Regions from separate parts of the Kocuria sp. KH4 genome, predicted to be linked through region 3. Evidence: riboswitches for the same ligand, from Rfam matches in the RefSeq annotation. Region 3 holds a riboswitch; each other region holds the start of a gene.
The links. A riboswitch is a leader RNA that binds a small molecule or an ion and turns the genes downstream of it on or off. The one in region 3 is predicted to bind thiamine pyrophosphate.

Region 1 (3,244 bases), on a different contig from region 3:
CCCGCCGGTGCCCATGATCAGCCGGGAGGACAGCGCGGCGCCGTCGAGCACGAGCGGGTCCGCGAGGGGTGCGGGGTGGGTCATGTCAGCCTCCCTGGACGGCGGTGATGATCTCGACGGCCTGGCCCTCGGCCACGGGGGTCCGACCCCAGCGGCTGCGCGGGACCACGGCGGCGTCCACCGCCACGGCCACGCCCAGCCGGCGGCCGTCCAGCGGGGCGCCGTCGGGGCCCAGGGGCCGCCCGACGGTCTCGGCCACGAGGTCTCCGACGGTGGTGTCCCCGGCCACGACGTGCGGGCGGCCGTTGAGGGTGATGGCGGTCATCGGGTGCTCCTGTGCGGGGTGCGGGACCCGGTCGCGGGGTCCGTGGTGGGCGCCTCGACGGGACGGTCGAAGCGGTGCGGGTCGGTGGTGGCCAGGTACTCGGCGTCGGGGCCCGGGTCCGCGCCGGAGCGGCCGAGCACCAGCTCCGCGGCGAGGCGGGCGGCCAGCGGGGCGAGCAGCACGCCGTGGCGGAAGTAGCCGGTGGAGACCACGAGACCGGGCACCGGGCCTGCCTCCGGTCCGCGGACGCGGCCCAGGTACGGGATGTCGTCCGGGGTCCCGGGCCGGGCGCGGGCCATGGCCTCGACCAGCTCGAGGTCGGCGACGCCGGGGACCACGGCCTGGGCGTCGCGCAGCAGCCGGAACACGCCCCCGGCGCTGGTCCCGTCGAGGCCGTCCTCGCGGGAGGTCGCCCCGATCACCACCGTCCCGTCGTCGCGGGGCACCAGGTAGACGGGCACCCCGTGGACCAGGCCCCGGACGGTGCGCTCGAGCAGGGGCGGCGCCCCGCGGGGCGGGCGGGCGCGGAGGATGTCCCCGTGCACCGGGCGCAGCGGCGGCCGCCAGGACCCGGGCAGGCCTGCCAGGCCGGTGAGACCGGTGCCGGGGGCGAGGACCGTCTCCGCCGCCGAGACCATCCCGCCGCAGGCCAGGTGCAGGCCCGTCACCGCGCCGTCGGGGCCGTGGCGCAGGCCCGTGGCGCGGTCGTGCACCAGGCGGGCGGGCCCGCCGTCGGCGCCGTCCGTCCCGCAGGCCCCGGACGGGCCGGGGAGCGCGGGGACGGGGAGCGCGGGGGCGACGAGGGCGGCGAGCAGCCCGGCCACGAGCCGGCGCGGGTCCACCTGGTGGTCGTCGGGCACGCGGTGCACGGCGGACAGCCGCGGGCTCAGGGCCGGCTCCAGGGCCCGGGCGGCGCGCAGCGGGAGCGGCTCCACGGCCATGCCGTGGCGCCGCTGGAGCTCCCGCAGGTCCGCCAGGGCCTGCCGGTCGGCGGCGTCGACGCCGCACACGAGCGTCTCGGTGGCGCGGTGGCCCACCGAGCCGCCGGCCGCCTCCTGCACGGCGGCCACGAACGCCGGGTAGGCGGCGGCCGAGGCGAGCATGAGGGGGTAGAGCGGCTCCTGCTGGTACTGGACCTCGCTCACCGGGGCGAGCATCCCGGCCGCGGCCCGGCTGGCCCCGGCACCGGGCTCGGGGTCCACCACGGCCACCGAGCGGCCGCGGCGGCGCAGCTCCCACGCTGTGGCCAGGCCGACCACCCCGGCTCCGACCACGGCGACGTCGGCCCGCACGTGCTGGGCGGCGGAGCTCGGAACGGGGGGCACGGACGTCACCGGCATCGTCCTTTCCTACGGCGGCATGACCCGCATCAGGTGTGGCGGTCGGCGCCGGACGCCCTCTCAGCCCCTCGTGGGGCTCCCGCAGAACCGCTGACCTATCATCAGCGTGTGACCCAGCATACCCAGGACGTCCCCGCCCCCGCCGCTTCGCCGCTGCGCACCACGCGCACGGACCGGCTCCTCGCCGCCCGGCTGTACGTGTGCACCGACGCGCGCCGCATCCAGGGGGACCTCGAGGAGTTCCTGCACGCCGTCTGCGCCGGCGGGACGGACGTCGTCCAGCTGCGGGACCGGAGCATCGACACCGACGAGGAGATCGCCGCCCTGCGGCTGCTGGGCCGGGTCGCCGCCGAGTACGGCACGCTGGTCGCCGTCAACGACCGCGCCGACCTCGCCGCGCTCGTGGGCGCGGACGTCTTCCACGCCGGCCAGCGCGACCTCACCCCCGCCCAGGCCCGGGGGCTGCTCGGCCCCGACGTGCTGATCGGCCGCTCCACCCACGACCTCGACCAGGCTCGGGCCGCGCTGGCCGACCCGGACGTGGACTACTTCTGCACCGGGCCCGTGTGGGAGACCCCCACCAAGCCGGGCCGGCCCGCCACCGGCCTGGGCCTCGTGCGGGAGGTCGCCGCGCTGACCGAGGCCCGGCTGGACGCCGACCCGGCGGCCGCGCCCGTGCCGTGGTTCGCCATCGGCGGCATCGACGAGCAGCGCCTCCCCGAGGTGCTGGCCGCCGGGGCGCGCGGCGCCGTGGTGGTGCGGGCGGTCACCGAGGCCCCGGACCCGCGCCTGGCCGCCGGGCAGCTGCGCAGCCTGCTCCCCGCCTGACGCACTCCCCGCCCGGCACGCTTCCCGCCGGACACGCCGGGCGGGGCCTGCGCCGGACGCGCCCGGCGCAACTCCCCACCGGCTCCCCGCCGCCGCACAGCCCGATCTGGGAGCATGGACCTCACGGACGACGACGGAGGAGTGGCCCATGGACCCCGAGCTCGACCCGCAGGTGCGGCACGCGGTGGAGCATCCCGCGCAGACCGCCCGCGGCCCGGAGGACGTGCAGCTGCGCGTCCGGCTGGCCGGCGAGCCCGCCCGGCGGGCGCTGGGCACCCACTGGGAGGAGGGCGCCCCGGAGGACGCCGCCCCCGGCGAGGACCGGCTCGCGGCGGCCGTGCTGCTGGCCACCCTCTTCGGCGACACGTTCTGGCTCGAGCGGGCGGCCCGGCTGCCCGGCGACGTCCCGGGCTGCCCCTCGGCCCCGCCGAGCGGGCTGCTGGAGCTCACCCGCGTGCCCGGCGCCCGCGCGGCGATGGCCTCGGTGCTGGAACGGCCGCTGCTGACCGGGCTGCTGGAGTGGGGCACGAACCCGCTGCCCGAGCAGCCGCCGCTGGCCGTGGCCCGGGCCGCCCGGGACCTCTCGATCCCCGACGACGGGCGCGTCTACCGGGTGGTGCGCCGCCGCGCCGAGCGCTTCCTGGCCCGCGAGTACGACGGCTCGGAGTCCCTGGAGCGCTTCGTGGCCCTGCTGACGGAGGCCGAGCGGGGCCACCGCGAGGACGGGCCCGTGCTCTCCGGCGGGACGCCG
Region 2 (3,244 bases), on a different contig from region 3:
GGCCGCGGCCCCGGGATCGGGGTCGGCGCAGATCCCGGAGACCACGGCCAGCCCCGCCGCACCGGCCGCGCGCAGGGCGGCGGCGTCCTCGACCCGCACCCCGCCGATCGCCAGGCACGGCAGGGTGGCGCGGGCCGCGGCGCGGGCGAAGCCCTCGACGCCCAGCGGCTCGGGGTGGTCGGGCTTCGTCCGGGTGGCGCGCACGGCACCGACCCCGAGGTAGTCGACGGTGCCCGGGGGCAGGGCGGCAGCGGCGTCGAGCTCCGGCGCCGTGGCGGCGCTCAGCCCCACCACCGCGTCCGGCCCGCAGATCCGCCGGGCCAGCTCCACGGGCAGGTCGCTCTGGCCGACGTGCACCCCGGCGACGGGCGCCCCGGCCGCCCGGGCGGCCAGGTAGGCGTCGGCCCGGTCGTCGACGAGCACGGGGACGTCCCGTCCCACGCGCTCCGCGACGGCCACGAGCAGGGCCACCAGCTCCCGGGCCGGGGCGTGCTTCTCCCGGACCTGGACCATGGTGGCTCCCCCGGCGACGGCGGCCGCCACGACGTCGGGCACGCTGCGCGGGGCGCTGAGCGCCGTGTCGGTCACGAGGTGCAGGGCCAGGGCGGCGGGGTCGAGGCGGGCGCTCACCGGCCACCCTCCTCGCGCACGAGCTCCGCCCGGGCGGCGAGCTGCTCCGGGGTGATGGCGTGCAGCCGGTCGAGCAGGGCCACCGCGAAGGAGCCGGGACCGGCGCAGCCGGCGGCGGCGTCCTCGGCCGCCAGGGTGTAGACCGCCGTGGCGGCGATCGCCGCCGCGGCGGGATCGGCGCGCACCGCGGTGAAGGCGGCCATGAGGGCGCCCAGGGCGCAGCCGCCGCCGGTGACCCGGGTCAGCAGCGGCGTGCCGTGCGGCACGCGCACCACGCCCCCGCCGGGGGCGTGCACGAGGTCGACCGGGCCCGAGACGGCCACGGCCGAGCCGGCCTGCGCGGCGAGCGCGGCGGCGGCGTCCCGGGCGGCGTCGACGCCGTGGGTGGCGTCCGTGCCCCGGCCGCCGGCGCCGCCGGCGAGACCCAGGATCTCCGAGGCGTTGCCGCGCACGATCGCCGGGCGGTGCCGCAGCAGGTCGCGGGCCAGCGCGGTGCGCACGGGCAGGGCGCCCACGGCCACGGGGTCCAGGACCCAGGGGCGGCCGGCCCGCTGGCGGGCGCCGACGGCCTCGTAGGCGGCGCCGCGCTGCTCGGCGGTGGGCGTTCCGGTGTTCACGAGCAGCCCGTCGGCGAGCTCGGCGAAGACTCCGCCCTCGCCCTGGATGTCGGTCATGGCCGGGGAGGCGCCCACGGCCAGCAGGACGTTGGCGGTGACGTTGGCGACCACGGTGTTGGTGATGCACTGCACCAGCGGCGCCGCGGTGCGCAGCTCCTCGAGGGCCGTGGCGGCGTCCTCGGCGAGCGCGGGGTCCGGTGGCGCCCCCTCGGCTCCTGCGGTGCGGGCGGGCGGGGGTACGGCATCGCGCATCAGCGACATCCCTTCGCTAGTACTGGCTAGATCAGGTTCGACGGGTGTGATCTCAGCCGCTCGCGCGGCACCCCGTGTCAGGTGTTCCGCCAGTCTAGCCCCCGGCCGGCGCCGGCCCGCCCGGTCAGAAGAAGCCGTTGCCGTGCGGCATCCGCTCGGGGACGGGCTGGACGACCTCCCAGTGCTCGAGGATCCGCCCGTCCACGACCCGCCACAGGTCGTAGCAGCCGGCCGGTCGCCGGCCGCCGTGCTCCGGGTCCGCGCCGTCGGGCGCGAGCGTGCCCTCGGTGACGGTCAGGACGAGGTCGCCCTCGCCGAGCACCCGGTGGAGGACGCGCCGGGAGAGCGGGGCGTCCGGGCCGGCGCCGTGCTCGGCGTAGCGCGGATCGCGGGCCAGCTCCCGGAGGGCCTCACGGTCCGCGCCCAGGAGCCGTTCGTGCACCCACTCGGTGATCAGCGCCTTGTTCGCCGCGGTGTGCTCGTGGTCCGTGACCTGCCGGGGGCCGTCGATCCGGTGCGCCCCGGCGGCCCCGCCGGGCAGCGGCGCGAGGGCGTCCCAGTGCTCGGCGAGGCGGTCGCCGGCCACGCGGAAGACGTCCACCGCCACGAGCGGCTCCGGGCCGAGGCCGTGGTAGACGCAGTGGACGGCGACCATGTCCCCGTCCTCGAGCACGCGCAGGGTCTCGATCCGGAAGTCCTCCGGCAGCCGGTGGAGGACGGCGCGCAGCCCCTCCCGGCCGTCGGGGCCGAGCCCGGAGTGCTGCCGGAAGTCCGGGGCCCAGTGCCGGTCCAGGGCCGAGGGGTCCCGGTGCCCGAAGAGCTCGGTGCCCGCGGTGAGTACGATCTGCTTGCTGCTCATGGCCATCCCCTCGGCGCTGCGGGCCGGGGGTCCGCCCGGTCGGGCCGCCCGCGTGTGGTGCGACCACGCTACTCCCGCACCCGGGCGGCCGGACAGGAGGGCGGGTCGTGTGACGGCCGGGGGTCCGGCGGGAGGCTGGCAGGCACCGGTCCCGCGCCGGGCCGGAGGACGGGCCCGGTGACGGCGAAGGACCCCGACCGGCGGGTCGGGGTCCTTCGGGGTGCCTCGGCGGGCGGGCGCTCAGCCCTGGCCGGCGGGCCGGCCGCTGGTGAGGTCCTCGGCCTTGACGCCGACGCCCACGACGGTCGGCCCGTCCCCGGCGGCGCGCTGCGGGAGCGCAGCGGCGGTGGTGGCCTCGTGCCGTCCGCCCTCGGCGGCGGCCGCCTGACCGGCGGTCACCTGGGCCTCCCCCGGTCGGGCGGCCGGGGCCGAGGCGCGGCGCGAGCGGCGGCGCGGGCGCGCCGGCTCCGCGGGCGCCTCGACCGGCGTCCCGACCGGCGTCCCGGAGGAGGGTCCGGCCGGGGCGCCGCCCGTGGCCGGGCGCTCCTCGGCGGGACGCGGCGCCGGTCCGGCCGTCTCGTCCGGGGCCGCGGCGGCGGGCGCCCCGGTGTCGCCGGCCGGCGCGGGGGTGCGCCGCTCCGGCGTCCGCGGGCCGAAGGCCTCCGCCAGCGAGTCCAGGCTCAGGTGGGGCGCCTCGGCGGGCTCCTCGGTGTCGGACGCGTGGCCCTGCGGGAGCTCGATGACCTCGCCCTTGATCGTCAGGCGCGAGCCCTGCTCGGCGGTGGGCTCCTCGGCGGTGGGCTCGGGCTCGGCCGGGGAGCGGGTCTCCCCGGTCTCCTGCGGCTCGGCGGCGGTCTCCGCGCCCTGGCCGCGGCTGCGGCTGCGC
Region 3 (3,244 bases):
TGGGCGTGGACCTGCGCACCCGCTCGGACCTGCTGCTCACCGCCACCGGCCACACCATGGCCCTGATCCCCGGCTCCATCCTGGTGGAGGTGGACCGCGCCCGGTCCACGCTCTACTTCCACGCGCTCAACGTCCGCACCCCCGAGGATGCCGAGGCCTTCCGGCGGTCGGCGCGGCAGGTCGAGGCCGCGTGGATCCGCATCATGGGCACCCGGGAGGAGCTCACCGCCCTGCGGGCCGAACGGCGCGGAGGGGACGGGGAAGGGCACGCGCAGGGGGACAGCGCGGCGATCAGCTCCCCGGTGACGTCCGGGCAGCAGATCGTCGGCGGACGGCGGGCCGACGTCCCCACCGGGACCGCCGAGCCCGGCGAGACCACCCGCAGCACCCGCACCACCCGGACCACCGAGGAGGACCGCCCGTGATGGGAATCGCCGTGGCCGTCGCCGCCGTGCTGCTCAGCGCGGCCGCCACGGGCACCCTCTACCGCCTGGCCAAGGGGCCGTCGCTGCTGGACCGGGTGGTGGCCACCGACGTCCTGCTGGCCATCGTGGCGGCCTCGCTGGCCGTGGAGATGGCCTACCACCAGCACCTCAACAACCTCATCCTCATGGTGATCGTCTCCCTGGTGGGGTTCATCGGCGCCGTGACCGTGGCGCGCTTCGCCACCCAGACCGCCGAGCACGGGAAGTGAGCCCCGTGCTGGACACCGTCCTGGACGCCGCCGCGGCCGTGTGCCTGGTCCTCGGGGCGCTGATGTCCCTGGCCGCCGCGATCGGGCTCGTCCGCTTCCCGGACCTGCTGACCCGCATGCACGCGGGGACCAAGCCGCAGGTCTTCGGGCTGCTGCTCATGCTCAGCGCCGTCGCCCTGGAGAACCGGGACCCGGTCATGATCCCGCTGATCGCGCTGGGCTGGATCTTCCAGCTGCTCACCGTGCCCGTCTCGGCGCACATGGTGGGCCGCTCCACCTACCGCACCAAGCACCTCAACCGGGCCACCCTGACGCGGGACGACCTGCAGGAGGTCCTCAACCGTGCCGGCGAGCCGGGCGGCAGCGGGGCGGCCCCGACCGGGCCCGCCCCCGCCCGCACCGACGGGGCCCGTCCCGGCGAGACCCTCCTCGACCCGCCCGCCGCGGACGGCCAGCACGCCGACGGACAGCAGACTGACGGATCCCGGGAGACACGTTAGGCTGGGCACGATCGACGGGCGCATCCGCGCCGCCCCGACGACAAGGAGCAGCAGTCCATGAACACGAAGATCCTCGAACTCGCCGGCACCGGCCTCTCGCTGGGCGGCGTGGCGCTCTCGCACAAGGTGCTCGGCGCCGCGTGGACGCGCATCACGGGGAACCCGCCCCCCGCCAAGAACCCGGACCCGGAGGAGGCCTGGACCGGCATCATCATCTGGTCCCTCGTGACCGGCCTCGTCGGCACGGTCATCAAGGTCGGGATCTCCCGCCAGATCGCGAAGATGGACTCGTCGTCCCGGAGCAACCCCAGGGCCTCGAGCCAGGCCGAGGTCTGAGCGCCGGCCGCCACCTCGCGCAGGGGCCCCTCCGGGCGGACACCGCAGCGGTGTCCGCCCGGACGGGCCCCTGCGTCGTCCGGGGGCGCCCCGCGACCCCGGACGGGCACGCGTGCCCGCGGCCGTGCACGGAGCGGGCGGGAGCGGGGTAGACTCGGTGCCACTGAAACGACAGGGGAGCGCACCCCGCCGGCGACGGCGGCAGAGCGCTGAGAGTGCGGATCACCGCAGACCCTCGAACCTGCTCCGGTTAGCACCGGCGAAGGGAGTCGAGCACCTCAGGGGTGGCTCGCGGACGTGCGCTCCGGCCGTGTCCGCGCGAACCCTTCCCCTCCTGGCACCGATGGCTCGCTGAGCCCAGGAGGAACACACCGTGAACACCACCACCCACCGTCCCGCCGGACGCAGCCGCACGTCCGGGTCCTCGTCCTGGCGCGTCGTCGACATCGTCGTGGCCGCCGTCCTCGCCGCCGTGTGCGCGGTCGTCTTCTGGGCGTGGTCGAACCTGCTCTACCCCGTGGTCGGCGCCGCCGCGGTGACCTATCCGCCCGCCGTGGGCCTGATCGCCGGCGGCTGGCTCGTGGCCGGCGTGCTCGGCGGCCTGATCATCCGCAAGCCGGGCGCCGCGCTGTTCTGCGAGCTGCTCGCCGCGGTCATCGAGGGCTTCCTCGGCACCCACTTTGGCTGGACCGTGGTCCTGTCCGGCCTCGTCCAGGGCCTCGGCGCCGAGCTGGTCTTCGCCGCGGTGCGCTACCGCCGCTACAACGCCGCCGTGGCCGCCGCCGCCGGTGCGGTCAGCGGCGTCTTCCTCGGCGTCAACGAGAGCATCATCTACAACTACGAGTGGGCCCTCGGCCACCAGGTCGTCTACGTGGTCCTCGCGGCCCTCTCGGGCGCGGTGCTCGCCGGGCTGCTGCTGTGGGCGGTGGTGAAGGCCCTCGCCGCCACGGGCGTGCTGCAGGGCCTGGCCTCGGGCCGGGTCGCGCGGCGATGACCGCCGCGGCGGTGCGCCCTCCCGGTGCGCCCACCGCCGCGGGGGCCCGCATCGAGGCCCGCGGCTTCGGCTGGCACCACCCCGGCCGGGAGACCCCCGCCCTGCAGGGCATCGACCTCGCGGTCGGGCCGGGGGAGCGGGTGCTTCTGCTGGGGCCGAGCGGGGCGGGGAAGTCGACGCTGCTGCACGCCCTCGCGGGGGTCTTGCACGACGACGACGGGCTCTCCCGGCAGGGGGAGCTGCTGCTCGACGGCGCGGACCCGGACCGGGTCCGGGGCCGCGCGGGCCTCGTGCAGCAGGACCCCGAGTCCCAGGTGGTGCTCTCCCGGATCGGGGACGACACCGCCTTCGGCCTCGAGAACCTCGCCGTGCCCCGGGAGCAGATCTGGCCGCGGGTCCGCGCCGCCCTCGACGACGTGGGGCTGCCCCTGCCGCTCGAGCACCCCACCGCCGCCCTCTCCGGCGGGCAGAAGCAGCGCCTGGCGCTCGCCGGGGCCGTGGCGATGAGCCCGGGGCTGCTCCTCCTCGACGAGCCCACCGCGAACCTGGACCCCGCCGGGGTGCGGCAGGTCCGGGACGCGGTGGCCCGGTGCCTGGACCGCAGCGGGGCCACCCTCGTGGTCGTGGAGCACCGGGTGGCGGTGTGGGCCGACGTCGTCGACCGCGTCGTCGTCCTCGGCCGCGACGGCGGGATCGCGCACGACGGGTCCCCGGCGCAGG

Region 1: linked by a shared signal. The riboswitch ahead of ACWCOM_RS02165 (FAD-dependent oxidoreductase) and the one ahead of ACWCOM_RS01590 (ECF transporter S component) in region 3 are both predicted to bind thiamine pyrophosphate.
Region 2: linked by a shared signal. The riboswitch ahead of thiM (hydroxyethylthiazole kinase) and the one ahead of ACWCOM_RS01590 (ECF transporter S component) in region 3 are both predicted to bind thiamine pyrophosphate.

What each region holds. Positions count from the first base shown of each region.
Region 1 covers NZ_JBSJYX010000002.1:10,176-13,419, forward strand. The annotation lists gene ACWCOM_RS02155 (thiazole synthase) at 1-84, opposite strand, end outside; gene thiS (sulfur carrier protein ThiS) at 86-325, opposite strand; gene ACWCOM_RS02165 (FAD-dependent oxidoreductase) at 322-1,665, opposite strand; TPP riboswitch at 1,655-1,758, opposite strand; gene thiE (thiamine phosphate synthase) at 1,774-2,493, shown strand; gene ACWCOM_RS02175 (hypothetical protein) at 2,642-3,244, shown strand, end outside.
Region 2 covers NZ_JBSJYX010000025.1:39,424-42,667, forward strand. The annotation lists gene thiE (thiamine phosphate synthase) at 1-630, opposite strand, end outside; gene thiM (hydroxyethylthiazole kinase) at 627-1,499, opposite strand; TPP riboswitch at 1,491-1,584, opposite strand; gene ACWCOM_RS15610 (nuclear transport factor 2 family protein) at 1,624-2,358, opposite strand; gene ACWCOM_RS15615 (Rne/Rng family ribonuclease) at 2,599-3,244, opposite strand, start outside.
Region 3 covers NZ_JBSJYX010000001.1:328,427-331,670, reverse strand. The annotation lists gene ACWCOM_RS01610 (Na+/H+ antiporter subunit E) at 1-425, shown strand, start outside; gene ACWCOM_RS01605 (monovalent cation/H+ antiporter complex subunit F) at 422-694, shown strand; gene mnhG (monovalent cation/H(+) antiporter subunit G) at 700-1,194, shown strand; gene ACWCOM_RS01595 (DUF4235 domain-containing protein) at 1,252-1,530, shown strand; TPP riboswitch at 1,694-1,815, shown strand; gene ACWCOM_RS01590 (ECF transporter S component) at 1,904-2,524, shown strand; gene ACWCOM_RS01585 (ABC transporter ATP-binding protein) at 2,521-3,244, shown strand, end outside.